DNA from 3 places in the Halomonas sp. ND22Bw genome. Region 1 is predicted to be linked to each of the others. Evidence: predicted binding sites of a transcription regulator. Region 1 holds the regulator's gene; each other region holds the start of a gene.

Region 1 (4,458 bases):
ACCGCCGGGTGGTGCAGGCCCGCTCCGACGCCGAGGGCATCGGCGAGCGCCAGCGCGTGCGCATGACCCTGGAGCCGGAACAGCAGGACGGCCCATGAAGACCCTGAGTGCCCAGAACCTCGCCAAGAGCTACAAGCGCCGTCGCGTCGTTCACGACATCAGCCTGGAGATCCAGCAGGGCCGCATCGTCGGCCTGCTGGGCCCCAACGGCGCCGGCAAGACCACCTCCTTCTACATGATCGTCGGCCTGGTCCGGGCCGACGCCGGCCGCGTCGCCATCGACGACCGCGACCTCTCCGGCGCCGCCATGCACCAACGCGCCCAGGCCGGCATCGGCTACCTGCCCCAGGAAGCCTCGATCTTCCGCAAGCTGTCGGTGGCCGACAACATCATGGCCATTCTCGAGACCCGCCGTGACCTCGACCGTGCCGGCCGCAAGGCGCGCCTGGAGGCGCTGCTGGAGGAGTTCCACATCACCCACATCCGCGACAACCTAGGCATGAGCCTGTCCGGCGGCGAGCGCCGGCGGGTCGAGATCGCCCGGGCGCTGGCCACCGAACCCGATTTCATTCTGCTCGACGAGCCCTTCGCCGGCGTCGACCCGATCTCGGTGGGCGACATCAAGGGTATCATCCGCCAGCTCAAGGCCCGCGAGATCGGCGTGCTGATCACCGACCACAACGTGCGCGAGACGCTGGACATCTGCGACGGCGCCTACATCGTCGGCGACGGCCAGATCATCGCCGAAGGCGACGCCGAGGCCATCCTCGCCAACCAGCGGGTACGCGACGTCTACCTGGGCCAGGACTTCCGACTCTGAGCCTATTAGCTTCGCAAGTCACTGATATATTGTCGCCATGCACAGACAGGCATGGCAATTGCCATTGGCATGCTAATTGCTGAGCAAAGGCTTGCACGGCGGGCACACCCACACTAGGGTGGAAGGCCTCTTTGCCGCAGGACCGGAACGCTTGCCATGGCCATGAAGGCATCCCTCCAACTGCGTGTCGGCACCCAGCTGACCATGACGCCCCAGCTGCAGCAGGCCATCGGCCTGCTGCAGCTCTCGACCCTCGATCTGCGCCAGGAGATCCAGCAGGCCCTGGAAGCCAATCCCATGCTGGAGCTGGAGGACGACTTCGGCGAGCAGGCCGTCGGCGAGACGCCGGACGACGACTGGTCCGACGAGATTCCGGAAGAACTCAGCGTCGACAGCGACTGGTCGGACACCTTCCAGGACGCCGGCGGCAGCGGCGAGGCTCCCGACTTCGAGCGCCAGGCCGCCGGCCAGAGCCTGCAGAGCCACCTCGTCTGGCAGCTGGCCATGAGCAAGCTCGACGAACGCGAGACCCGTATCGCCGAGAGCCTGATCGATGCCGTGACGCCGGACGGCTATCTGGATCAACCGCTCGACGAGCTGCGCGACGGCCTGCGCGCCCAGGGCCTCGACGGGCTCGCCACCCGCGAGGTCGAAGCGGTGCTGCTGCGCCTGCAGCAGTTCGAGCCCACCGGCGTGTTCGCCCGCGATCTGCGCGAGTGCCTGCTGCTGCAGCTGGCCACCCTGCCCGACGACACCCCGCTGCTGCCCCAGGCGCGCCGCCTGGTACGCCAGTTCCTCGAGGCGCTGGCCGGCAACGATCGGCGGCTGCTCAAGCGGCGCCTGGGGCTCGACGACGAAACCCTCGACGCGGTCATCGGCCTGATCCGCGGCCTCGACCCGCGCCCGGGCAGCGAATTCGCCAGCGGCGACAGCGACTACGTGATTCCCGACCTGATCGCCCGCCACACGCCCCAGGGCTGGCGCGTCGAGCTCAACCCTGAGGCGATGCCGCGGCTGCGCATCCAGCCCGACTACGCGGCGCTGATCAAGCGCGCCGACAAGAGCGACGACAACCAGTTCCTCAAGGACCACCTGCAGGAGGCGCGCTGGCTGATCAAGAGCCTGGCCAGCCGCAACGACACCCTGCTGCGCGTCGGCCACGAGGTGATGACCCGCCAGATCGAGTTCCTCGAGCACGGCGAGGAGGCCATGAAGCCGCTGATCCTGGCCGACATCGCCCAGACGGTGGAGATGCACGAGTCGACCATCTCCCGGGTCACGACCCAGAAGTTCATCCACACCCCCCGCGGCGTCTTCGAGCTCAAGTACTTCTTCTCGAGCCAGGTCGGCGACGGCGAGGATGCCCACTCCAGCACCGCGATCCGCGCCCGCATCCGCAAGCTGATCGAGGGCGAACCGCCGCGCAAGCCGCTGTCCGACAGCAAGCTGGTCACCCTGCTCGCCGAGGAGGGCATCGAGGTGGCCCGACGCACCGTCGCCAAGTATCGCGAAGCGATGCACATCCCCTCCTCCAGCCAGCGCAAGCGCCTCGGCTGAGGCCCTCCCGGCGGGGGGTTCCAGAGTATGAAAACGCGTCTGGCACGGGGGGTTTGCAAGGCACCAAAAAGGGTTACAATCGAGTCACCACCCAAGGAGCAAGGAGCGTGTCATGCAAGTCAACCTCACCGGCCATCACGTGGAATTGACCGAGCCCCTGCGTGACTACGTGCAGGAGAAACTCTCCCGCCTGGAACGCCATTACGACAACATCACCACCGTTCAGGTGACGCTCTCCGTCGAGAAGGAACGCCAGCAGGCCGCCTGCACGCTGCACGCCGCCGGTGCCGATCTGCACGCCGAAGCGATGGACGCCGACATGTACGCCGCCATCGACGCCCTTGCCGACAAGCTGGACCGCCAGCTCGTCAAGCACAAGGAAAAGACTCAGGCCCGCGCCCAGGGCGCCGCAAGCGTCCGCTGAGTCATGTCACTCGAAGCCATCCTGCCCCCCGAGCGCACCCTCTTCGGTGTGCCCGGGGGGAGCAAGAAACGGGTGCTGGAGTTCTTCAGCACCTTCATCGCCCAGAACATTCCCAGCCTCGACAGCCAGGAGGTCTTCAGCCGGCTGATCGGACGGGAGCGGCTGGGCAGCACCGGCATCGGGCACGGGGTCGCCATCCCCCATTCCCGCAACCCTCACTGCAAGGCCCCCATCGCCGGCTTTCTCAAGCTCGACGAACCGGTCGACTTCGACGCCATCGACGGTGAACCCGTCGACCTGGTGTTCGTGCTGCTGGTCCCCGAGGAAGCCGACGACGCGCATCTCGCCCTGCTCGGCCAGGTCGCCGGCGTGATGAACGACGCCGCGACCCGCAGCGCCCTGCGTCGGGCCGGCAGCCAGCGCGAGCTGCACGACAGCCTCCTCGACGCCATCCGACGACAGGCACCGGCCGCCAGCGGACGCGGCTGAGGGCCGCCCCCGACCAGGAGACCCGATCCGTCATGCAGCTCGTCATCATCAGCGGACGCTCCGGCTCCGGCAAGTCGATCGCCCTGCAGGCCCTCGAGGACCTCGGCTACTACGCCATCGACAACCTCCCGGCGATGCTCCTCGGACCGCTGGTCGACGAGCTGCGCAGCGGCCAGTCCCTGCGCAGCGCCGTCGCGGTCAGCATCGACGCCCGCAACCTGCCCCATGCCCTGGAACGCTTCCCGACGCTGCTCGAGGACGTGCGTGCCCGCGACATCCAGTGCCAGGTGATCTACCTGACCACCGATGCACGCATCCTGCTGGAGCGCTACTCCGCGACCCGGCGCCGACACCCCCTGACCCGCGATACCGAAATGACCCTGGCCGAGGCGATCGATCGCGAGGAAGACGCCCTGTCGGAGATCCGCGACCTCGCCGATCTGCTGATCGATACCTCGCGGCTATCGGTGCACGACCTGCGCGGTCGCATCACCGACCAGGTCGCCGGGCACCGCCGCGAAGGGCTGACGCTGACCCTCGAGTCGTTCGGCTTCAAGCGCGGCGTGCCCCTGGACGCCGATATCGTGTTCGACGCCCGCTGCCTGCCCAACCCCTACTGGGACCCGCGGCTGCGTGATGCCACCGGCCGCGACGACAGCGTGATCGCCTTTCTCGAGGGCTACCCGGTGGTCGACGAGATGGCCGACGACATCCTGACCTGGATCGAACGCTGGCTGCCCCGCTACCGCGCCAGCCAGCGCAGCTACCTGACCGTGGCGATCGGCTGCACCGGCGGCCAGCACCGCTCCACCTACCTGGCCGAGCGACTGTCCCGACGTCTTGCCGAGACCCACGCCGGCGTGCGCCTGCGCCATCGCGAGCTCGGCCTGCAACTCACGCTTCCCGACCCGAACGACGCCAAGGACCGCTAGTCACGTGCCCAGCCGCAAGCTCACCCTGACCAACAAGCGCGGCCTGCACGCCCGGGCCGCCACCCGCCTGGTGCAGTGCTGCCAACCCTACGCCTCCCGCGTCACCGTCTGCCATGGCGACCAGCAGGCCGATGCCACCAACATCATGGCGCTGCTGATGCTGGCCGCGCCCTGCGGCACCGAACTGACCCTCGAGGCCGACGGCGACGACGGCGAGGCGGTGCTGGATGCGCTGG
Region 2 (4,458 bases), on a different contig from region 1:
GCCGTTGCGACGCTCGACCGAGGCGTCCGGCTTGAGGTCGCCGTAGTGGTCGAAGCGGCTGGTCAGGATGCCGGTGCCGGAGGTCAGGGTCAGGAACTGACCGCGGAAGCCGATCAGGCCGCGCGCCGGGATGATGAAGTCGAGACGCACCCGGCCCTTGCCGTCGGGGTTCATGTTCTTGAGCTCGCCCTTGCGGTAGCCGAGCTCTTCCATGATGGCGCCCTGGTGCTGCTCCTCGCAGTCGATGATGACTTCTTCGTAGGGCTCCTGCTCCTGGCCGTCGATCTCGCGGATGATGACCTCGGGGCGGCCCACGGCCAGCTCGAAGCCTTCACGACGCATGCTCTCGATCAGTACGGAGAGGTGCAGCTCGCCGCGGCCGGAGACGATGAACTTCTCGGGGGAGTCGCCCTGCTCGACGCGCAGCGCCACGTTGTGGATCAGCTCCTGGTCGAGGCGATCCTTGATGTTGCGGCTGGTGACGAACTTGCCGTCCTTGCCGGCGAACGGCGAGTCGTTGACCTGGAAGGTCATGGACACGGTCGGTTCGTCGACGGTCAGCGCCGGCAGCGCCTCGACGGCAGACGGGTCGCACAGCGTATCGGAGATCGCCAGATCCTCGATGCCGGTGATGCAGATGATGTCGCCGGCGGTGGCTTCGTCGGTCTGCACGCGCTCGAGGCCGAGGTGGGTCATGACCTGGCCGATCTTTCCGCGACGGGTGTTGCCTTCCTTGGAAACGACGGTGACCTGCTGGTTCGGCTTGACGCTGCCGCGGGTGATGCGGCCCAGGCCAATGACGCCGACGTAGCTGTTGTAGTCCAGTGCGGAGACCTGCATCTGGAACGGCGCTTCCAGCTCGACCTTGGGCGGCTCGACGATGTCGACGATGGCCTCGAACATCGGGCGCATGTCATCGCTCAGCTCTTCCGGCTCGGTGCCGGCGATGCCGTTGAGCGCGGAGCAGTAGATGATCGGGAAATCGAGCTGCTCGTCGGAGGCGCCGAGGTTGTCGAACAGGTCGAAGATCTGGTCGATGACCCAGTCCGGGCGCGCGCCCGGGCGGTCGATCTTGTTGACCACGACGATCGGCTTGAGGCCCTGGTCGAAGGCCTTCTGGGTCACGAAGCGGGTCTGCGGCATCGGGCCGTCGACGGCGTCGACCATCAGCAGCACGGAGTCGACCATGGACATCACGCGCTCGACCTCGCCGCCGAAGTCGGCGTGTCCAGGGGTGTCCACGATGTTGATGTGGTAGTCGCGGCCCTTGCCGTCATCCCAGCGGATCGCCGTGTTCTTGGCCAGGATGGTGATGCCGCGTTCCTTCTCCTGGTCGTTGGAGTCCATGATGCGCTCCTGGCCTTCGGCCTTGCGGTCCAGGGTGCCGGACTGCTGGAGGAGCTTGTCGACCAGGGTGGTCTTGCCGTGGTCGACGTGAGCGATGATGGCGATGTTGCGAAGATTCTCGATCACGACGGGATCCTGCTGGGAAATTGGGGTGGCATTATAGGGTCAGGACCTCGACGCTACCAGCCTTGTAGCCTCCGGAATCCGGATCGTCGAGGTGTTTTTCGCCATGGGGCGCGTCGCACGGCGTCCGAACGGCGGAAGCGTCGGTTTGGTGCGCGAGAAATGAGAGCTGCACACGTTTGGTGCAGAGAGGCCTGCCAGGCCCCATTTTGGGGCGTTCGGCACGGTCTGGAAGGCGCCATGAACGGGCATGGTACGGGGTGGTCGGCTCTGCACTCTCATGGAGCAAATTTTTTCTTCTTTTCCTTCAGTTGTTTATAGATCGGTGTCGGCGCGTGTCGCCATTTTGGCACGTTGTATGCTTTGTTTCGGACAATGCCATGGTCGTGCATGGCGGCGTGGGCATCGCGCCGACGCCATGCTACAACGTCGACTGGACACACCCACGACCGACGACAGACAGTTTCAGCGGAATACCATAACCAGCCACTGTACCCTGGAGGACCTCATGTCCGAGAAGACTCTCGCCCTGATCGAAGAGCATGACGTGAAGTGGATCGACCTGCGCTTCACCGACACCAAAGGCAAGGAACAGCACGTCACCATTCCGGCCCGTGACGTCGACGAAGAGTTCTTCGAGAACGGTCAGATGTTCGATGGCTCCTCCATCTCCGGCTGGAAGGGCATCAACGAGTCCGACATGATTCTGCGCCCGGAAGACGGCACCGGCTTCCTCGACCCCTTCACCGAAGACGCCACCCTGATCCTGCGCTGCGACATCATCGAGCCGGCCACCATGCAGGGCTACGAGCGTGACCCGCGCTCCATCGCCAAGCGCGCCGAGGCTTACCTGCAGTCCACCGGTCTGGGCGACACCGCCTTCTTCGGCCCGGAGCCCGAGTTCTTCATCTTCGACGAGGTGCACTGGAAGGCTGACATCGAAGGCGCCATGTACAAGATCACCTCCGAGGAAGGCGCCTGGGCCACCGACCGTCAGGTCGAAGGCGGCAACCTGGCGCACCGTCCGCGCGTCAAGGGCGGCTACTTCCCGGTTCCGCCGGTCGACAGCTTCCACGACATCCGTGGCGCCATGTGCAACACCCTCGAGGCCATCGGCCAGTCCGTCGAGGTGCACCACCACGAGGTCGCCAACGCCGGCCAGAACGAGATCGGCGTCAAGTTCAACACCCTGGTGAAGAAGGCCGACGAGCTTCAGGAAATGAAGTACGTGGTGCACAACGTCGCCCACGCCTACGGCAAGACCGCTACCTTCATGCCCAAGCCGCTGGTCGGTGACAACGGTTCCGGCATGCACGTCCACCAGTCCTTCTGGAAGGACGGCCAGAACCAGTTCGCCGGCGACGAGTACGCGGGCCTGTCCGAAATGGCGCTGTACTACATCGGCGGCATCATCAAGCACGCGCGTGCCCTGAACGCCTTCACCAACGCGTCCACCAACTCCTACAAGCGTCTGGTGCCGGGCTTCGAAGCGCCGGTCATGCTGGCCTACAGCGCCCGCAACCGCTCCGCTTCCATCCGTATCCCGTACACCGCCAGCCCGAAGGGCAAGCGTGTCGAGGCGCGTTTCCCCGACCCGACCGCCAACCCCTACCTGTGCTTCGCGGCGATGCTGATGGCCGGCATCGATGGCATCAAGAACAAGATCCATCCCGGCGACGCCATGGACAAGAACCTCTATGACCTGCCGCCGGAAGAAGGCAAGTCCATCCCGACCGTCGCCGAAAGCCTGGACCAGGCCCTCGAGGCGCTGGCCGAGGACCGTGCCTTCCTGACCGAAGGTGGCGTGTTCACCGACGAGATGATCGATGCCTACATCGAGCTCAAGGAAGAGGACGTCGAGCGCCTGCGCATGACCACGCATCCGGTCGAGTTCGACATGTACTACAGCTGCTGATGCCGCGCGGCGCCTGGCGCCGCGCTCCAGCACGCGAAAGGCACGCCCGAGGGCGTGCCTTTTTTGTGTTGGTGAAGAGTGGAGCGTGAGGAGCAAGGAGAGATGTCGGCCCCTCGCGAGTCGTGGCCTATGGCACCTTCACCTCACTCCTCACTCCTCACTCCTCACTCCTCACTCCTCACGCCTTGCGCCTTACATCCCCCCCTTACCTATGGCCCATCAGTGGATCAGCATGTGACCGACGATGCCCATGGCGAAGCCGAGCACCGCGCCCAGCGGCGGCCCCCAGTGGCGTTCGAGGCGGGCCTGGGGGGCCAGGTCCTGAAACACCGAGTAGAGGATGCCGCCGGCGGCGAACAGCATGATCGCGGCCACCGTGGTGGGGTAGTCGCCCAGCCACCAGAGCCCGCCCAGCCCCGCCAGCGGGCCCAGCCAGGCCATGGCGAAGAACAGCGTCAGCAGGCGCCGGGCCGAGTAGTGGGTGGTCTCGCGCAGCTCGCGATAGGCGTTGAAGCCTTCCGGCAGGTTCTGCAGCGTCATCAGCAGGGCCAGCAGCACGCCGCTGCCGCCGCCATAGGTGAAGGCCGCGCCCAGCGCCAGGGCTTCGGGCAGGAAGTCGGAGAGCATGGCCGTCAGCTGGCTGGCGGAGGTGCCGTTGCGGTCGAGCAGGATGTCGATGCCCATGAAGGCCAGGCCGCCGGCGAGGAACCAGAGCATGGCCGGCCCCGGGGCCAGCGCCTCTAGGCTGTTGGGCACCAGCACCAGGGCCACCGCCGAGAGCAGGGCGCCGCCGCCGAAGGCGATGATGCCGTGGCGCAGCTCGTTCTCCAGCCAGTTCGGCCCGAGGCGTTCCACCTGGGCGATCCAGCCCCCCAACGGCATCGCCATGCCGGCCACCAGGGTCAGCAAGACCACCTTCTCCCATGCCTCCATGCCCGTCGCTCCTTGGCTGTTGGTGTCGCCGCCTCATCCTACTCTTCTTCACCCGGAGCGCGAACGTGGATTCCGTTCCGGGTCGACGGTGGGCTAGGCTTGGTGCAGGACGATGGCAGGCGCACGGCGCGCCGCACAGG
Region 3 (4,458 bases), on a different contig from region 1:
AGCCCGCGCTCATCCAATGGGGAGATCCGGGATGAAGCTGATTACCGCCATCATCAAGCCGTTCAAGCTCGACGACGTGCGCGAAGCGCTCGCCGACAACGGGGTCCAGGGCATCACCGTCACCGAAGTCAAGGGCTTCGGCCGCCAGAAGGGCCACACCGAGCTCTATCGCGGCGCCGAGTACGTCGTCGACTTCCTGCCCAAGGTCAAGGTCGAGATCGCCGTGGACGACGGTCGCCTCGATACCGTGCTGGACGCCATCTGCAGCGCCGCCAACAGCGGCAAGATCGGCGACGGCAAAGTCTTCGTGACCCCCCTCGAGGACGTCATCCGCATCCGTACCGGCGAGCGCGGTGCCGACGCCGTCTAAGCCGACCGTCTCTCTCCCTTTCCTTCTGGAGTGACAGCCATGAACGAGTTGACCGAGCTGAGCTACGCGCTCGATACCTTCTACTTCCTGATCTGCGGCGTCCTGGTGATGTGGATGGCCGCGGGCTTCTCGATGCTCGAGGCCGGCCTGGTGCGGTCCAAGAACACCGCCGAGATCCTGACCAAGAACATCGCCCTGTTCGCCATCGCCTGCACCATGTACCTGCTGCTGGGCTACTACCTGATGTACTCCGGCGACGCCGGCGGCATCCTGCCCAACCTGGGCTTCCTGCTGGGCGACGACAACACCGTGGCCGCGGTGACCGCGGGCAGCGACGACGCGCCCTACTACTCCATGCGCGCCGATTTCTTCTTCCAGGTGGTGTTCGTGGCCACCGCCATGTCCATCGTCTCCGGTGCCGTGGCCGAGCGCATGAAGCTGTGGGCCTTCCTGGCCTTCGCCGTGGTGATGACCGGCGTCATCTACCCGGTCTCCGGCTACTGGACCTGGGGCGGCGGCTGGCTGGCCGAGGTCGGCTTCTCCGACTATGCCGGTTCCGGCATCGTGCACATGGCCGGTGCGGCCGCGGCCCTGGCCGGCGTGCTGGTGCTCGGTCCGCGCAAGGGCAAGTACGGCAAGGACGGCAGCATCTTCGCCATCCCCGGCGCCAACATGCCGCTGGCCACCCTGGGTACCTTCATCCTGTGGATGGGCTGGTTCGGCTTCAACGGCGGCTCCGAGCTGAAGGTCTCCGACGTGAGCTCCGCCAACAACATGGCCCAGGTGCTGGTGAACACCAACGCCGCGGCCGCCGGCGGCGTGATCGCCGCACTGATCCTGGCCAAGGCCTGGTTCCGCAAGGCCGACCTGACCATGGCCCTGAACGGCGCCATCGCCGGCCTGGTGTCCATCACCGCCGACCCGCTGTCGCCCAGCGCCCTGGGCGCCACCCTGATCGGCGCCTTCGGCGGCCTGCTGGTGGTGGTCTCCATCGTCGGCCTCGACAAGCTGAAGCTCGATGACCCGGTCGGTGCCATCTCCGCCCACGGCGTGGTCGGCATCTGGGGCGTGCTCGCGGTGCCGCTGTCCAACGACGGTGCCTCCTTCGGCCCGCAGATCATCGGCATCATCGGCATCTTCGCCTGGGTCTTCATCGCCAGCCTGGTGGTGTGGCTGATCATCAAGGCGATCATGGGCGTGCGTGTCAGCGAGGAAGAGGAATACGAGGGCGTGGACCTGGCCGAGTGCGGCCTCGAGGCCTACCCCGAGTTCACCGTCTCCAAGGTGCACGGTGGTGGTGGCGCCTCCGGCCGTACCCGCAGCGAGGGCGCGAGCCAGGCCCAGGCAGCCGCCCGCTCCTGATCGCCCCGCCCTGCCGGCAACACGAAATGGCCCCCTCGCGGGGCCATTTTTTCGTTCTTCTCTCCGTGGGTGTATGCTCTGGCACAATGACTCCGTCAGGGATGGCGAGTGGCGCCATCGGACACGAACAACGCGAGGAGAGACCCATGAAGCTGGTGACCGCCATCATCAAGCCATTCAAGCTCGACGACGTCCGCGAGGCGCTCTCGGACATCGGCGTCCAGGGCATCACCGTCACCGAGGTCAAGGGCTTCGGCCGCCAGAAGGGCCACACCGAGCTCTATCGCGGCGCCGAGTACGTGGTCGACTTCCTGCCCAAGGTGAAGCTCGAGGTCGCCGTGGACGAGACCATGGCCGAGCAGGTGATCGACGCCATCACCCAGGTCGCCAACACCGGCAAGATCGGCGACGGCAAGATCTTCGTCACCGCCCTGGAGCAGGTCATCCGCATTCGCACCGGCGAGACGGATAAAGACGCCGTCTAATCACCCAGGTCGCGCTTGACCCTGCAGCAAGATCGGCGACGGCAAGATCTTCGTCACCGCCCTGGAGCAGGTCAGCGGAACGCCGCACCGCCGCATTCGCACCGGCGAGACGGATAAAGACGCCGTCTAAGCTGCAAGCTGCAAGCTGCAAGCTGCAAGCTGCAAGCTGCAAAACAGCAGCTTGAACGCCCGACACAAAGAAACCCCCGAAGGCATCAGCCTTCGGGGGTTTCTTGTAGCTCAGCGCTTGTAGCTCGGCGCTTGCCGCTTACTTCTCGACGAAGGCGCGCTCGATGACGTAGTCGCCCGGCTCGCCGAGGCGCGGCGAGATGTTGAAGCCCAGCTCGTCCAGCAGCGCGCTGGTCTCGTCGAGCATCGCCGGGCTGCCGCAGATCATGGCGCGGTCCTGCTTCGGGTCCAGCGGCGGCAGGCCGGTGTCCTCGGCCAGCTTGCCGCTGCGGATGTGGTCCGTCAGGCGGCCCATGGTGTGGAACTCCTCACGGGTCACGGTCGGATAGTAGACCAGCTTCTCGCTGATTTCCTCGCCCAGGTACTCGTGGGCCGGCAGCTCCTTGGTGATGAAGTCGGCATAGGCCAGCTCGCTGACGGTACGCACGCCGTGGATCAGCACGATCTTCTCGAAGCGCTCGTAGGCTTCCGGATCCTGGATCAGGCTCATGAACGGCGCCAGGCCGGTGCCGGTGGACAGCAGGTAGAGGTTGCGGCCCGGCAGCAGGTCGTCGGTGACCAGGGTGCCGGTGGGCTTGCGGCTGACCATGATCTGGTCGCCGACCTTGAGGTGCTGCAGGCGCGAGGTCAGCGGGCCGTCCGGCACCTTGATGGAGAAGAACTCCAGGTGATCCTCGTAGTTGGGGCTGGCCACGGAGTAGGCGCGCATCAGCGGCTTGCCGTCGACCTCCAGGCCGATCATCACGAACTGACCGTTCTTGAAGCGCAGGCTGCGCTCGCGGGTGGTCTTGAAGCTGAACAGGGTGTCGTTCCAGTGATGAACGCTGAGGACTTCTTCCAGGGCGAACTTGCTCATGCCGGCTCCTATGTATCGCGAGGGCGCATATACCGAAAGCTCATAATTGCGCCGATTGATCTTTGCAGAGAATTCTAAGAGACGGCAGGATATCTGTTAAATGGGTTGTATGGATAAAGCTTATCTATACTCCAGATATACTAGCTCGGAGCCCCCTCCCATGCGCTATACCCTGCGCCAGCTCGAGGTGTTCGTGGCCGTGGCCCAGCACGAGAGCGTCTCCCACGCCGCCCGCGCCCTGGCGCTGTCCCAGTCGGCGGCCAGCACCGCCCTGGCCGAGCTGGAACGCCAGTTCGACTGCCGCCTGCTCGACCGCATCGGCAAGCGCCTCAAGCTCAACGCCCTGGGCTTCCAGCTGCTGCCCAAGGCGGTGGCGCTGCTCGACCGCGCCGAGGAGGTCGAGGAACTGCTGCGCGGCCAGCAGGGCATCGGCACTCTCGACGTGGGCGCCACCCTGACCATCGGCAACTACCTGGCCACGCTACTGATCAGCGACTTCATGCAGCAGCATCCGGGCAGCCGCATCCGCCTGCAGGTGCGCAACACCCGTACCATCATCGACGGCGTGCGCCACCACGAGCTGGACCTGGGACTGATCGAGGGCCAGTGCGAGGACGAGGAGGTGATCACCCAGCCCTGGGTGGAGGACGAGCTGGCGGTGTTCTGCGCCCCGGGCCATCCGCTGGCCGGCCAGGGGCCGGTGGAGCTCGACCGGCTGCTGCGCGAGGACTGGATCATGCGCGAGGAGGGCTCCGGCACCCGGCTGACCCTGGAACAGGCCGCCCGGCACCGGCGCGGGCGCTTCAACACCCTGCTCGAGCTGGAGCACACCGAGGGCATCAAGCGCGCCGTGGAGTCGGGGCTGGGGATCGGCTGCGTCTCGCGCCTGGCGCTGCGCGACGCCTTCCGCCGCGGCAGCCTGGTGCCGATCCCCACCCCCGACCTGGACCTGAGCCGTCAGTTCGCCTTCATCTGGCATCGCCACAAGTATCTGGCGCCGGGCATGCGCGAGTTTCTCAAGCTGTGCCGGCAGATGACGGAAGGCATCCGCTGCAGCGACCAGATCGACCTGCCCCACCCGTCCTGAGGGCGAGGCACCGGGCGAACCCCTAGGCCGGCTCGCCTCGGCGGGCGCGGGCGTCCGGCAGCGCCGCGGTGGCGCCGTGCTGGCTCAGGGTGAAACCGCCCACGGCCTC

Evidence for each region. Region 1 encodes sigma-54, which starts transcription at its own class of promoters, with help from an activator protein. Its sites were predicted from a motif close to TGGCACNNNNNTTGCTNT; they were not measured.
Region 2: the regulator sigma-54 is predicted to act here: its motif matches at 1,818-1,835, upstream of glnA (glutamate--ammonia ligase).
Region 3: the regulator sigma-54 is predicted to act here: its motif matches at 1,812-1,829, upstream of glnK (P-II family nitrogen regulator).

What each region holds. Positions count from the first base shown of each region.
Region 1 covers NZ_PXWD01000008.1:17,845-22,302, reverse strand. Annotated here, with positions in the region: gene lptA (lipopolysaccharide transport periplasmic protein LptA) at 1-98, shown strand, start outside; gene lptB (LPS export ABC transporter ATP-binding protein) at 95-820, shown strand; gene CVH10_RS11315 (RNA polymerase factor sigma-54) at 977-2,377, shown strand; gene raiA (ribosome-associated translation inhibitor RaiA) at 2,490-2,801, shown strand; gene CVH10_RS11305 (PTS sugar transporter subunit IIA) at 2,805-3,290, shown strand; gene rapZ (RNase adapter RapZ) at 3,323-4,222, shown strand; gene CVH10_RS11295 (HPr family phosphocarrier protein) at 4,227-4,458, shown strand, end outside.
Region 2 covers NZ_PXWD01000014.1:62,778-67,235, reverse strand. Annotated here, with positions in the region: gene typA (translational GTPase TypA) at 1-1,473, opposite strand, end outside; gene glnA (glutamate--ammonia ligase) at 1,979-3,385, shown strand; gene CVH10_RS15010 (ZIP family metal transporter) at 3,605-4,318, opposite strand.
Region 3 covers NZ_PXWD01000003.1:366,935-371,392, reverse strand. Annotated here, with positions in the region: gene CVH10_RS06790 (P-II family nitrogen regulator) at 32-370, shown strand; gene CVH10_RS06785 (ammonium transporter) at 410-1,732, shown strand; gene glnK (P-II family nitrogen regulator) at 1,879-2,217, shown strand; partial or broken gene CVH10_RS27230 (P-II family nitrogen regulator) at 2,246-2,347, shown strand; gene CVH10_RS06775 (ferredoxin--NADP reductase) at 2,486-3,262, opposite strand; gene CVH10_RS06770 (LysR family transcriptional regulator) at 3,423-4,349, shown strand; gene CVH10_RS06765 (methyl-accepting chemotaxis protein) at 4,372-4,458, opposite strand, start outside.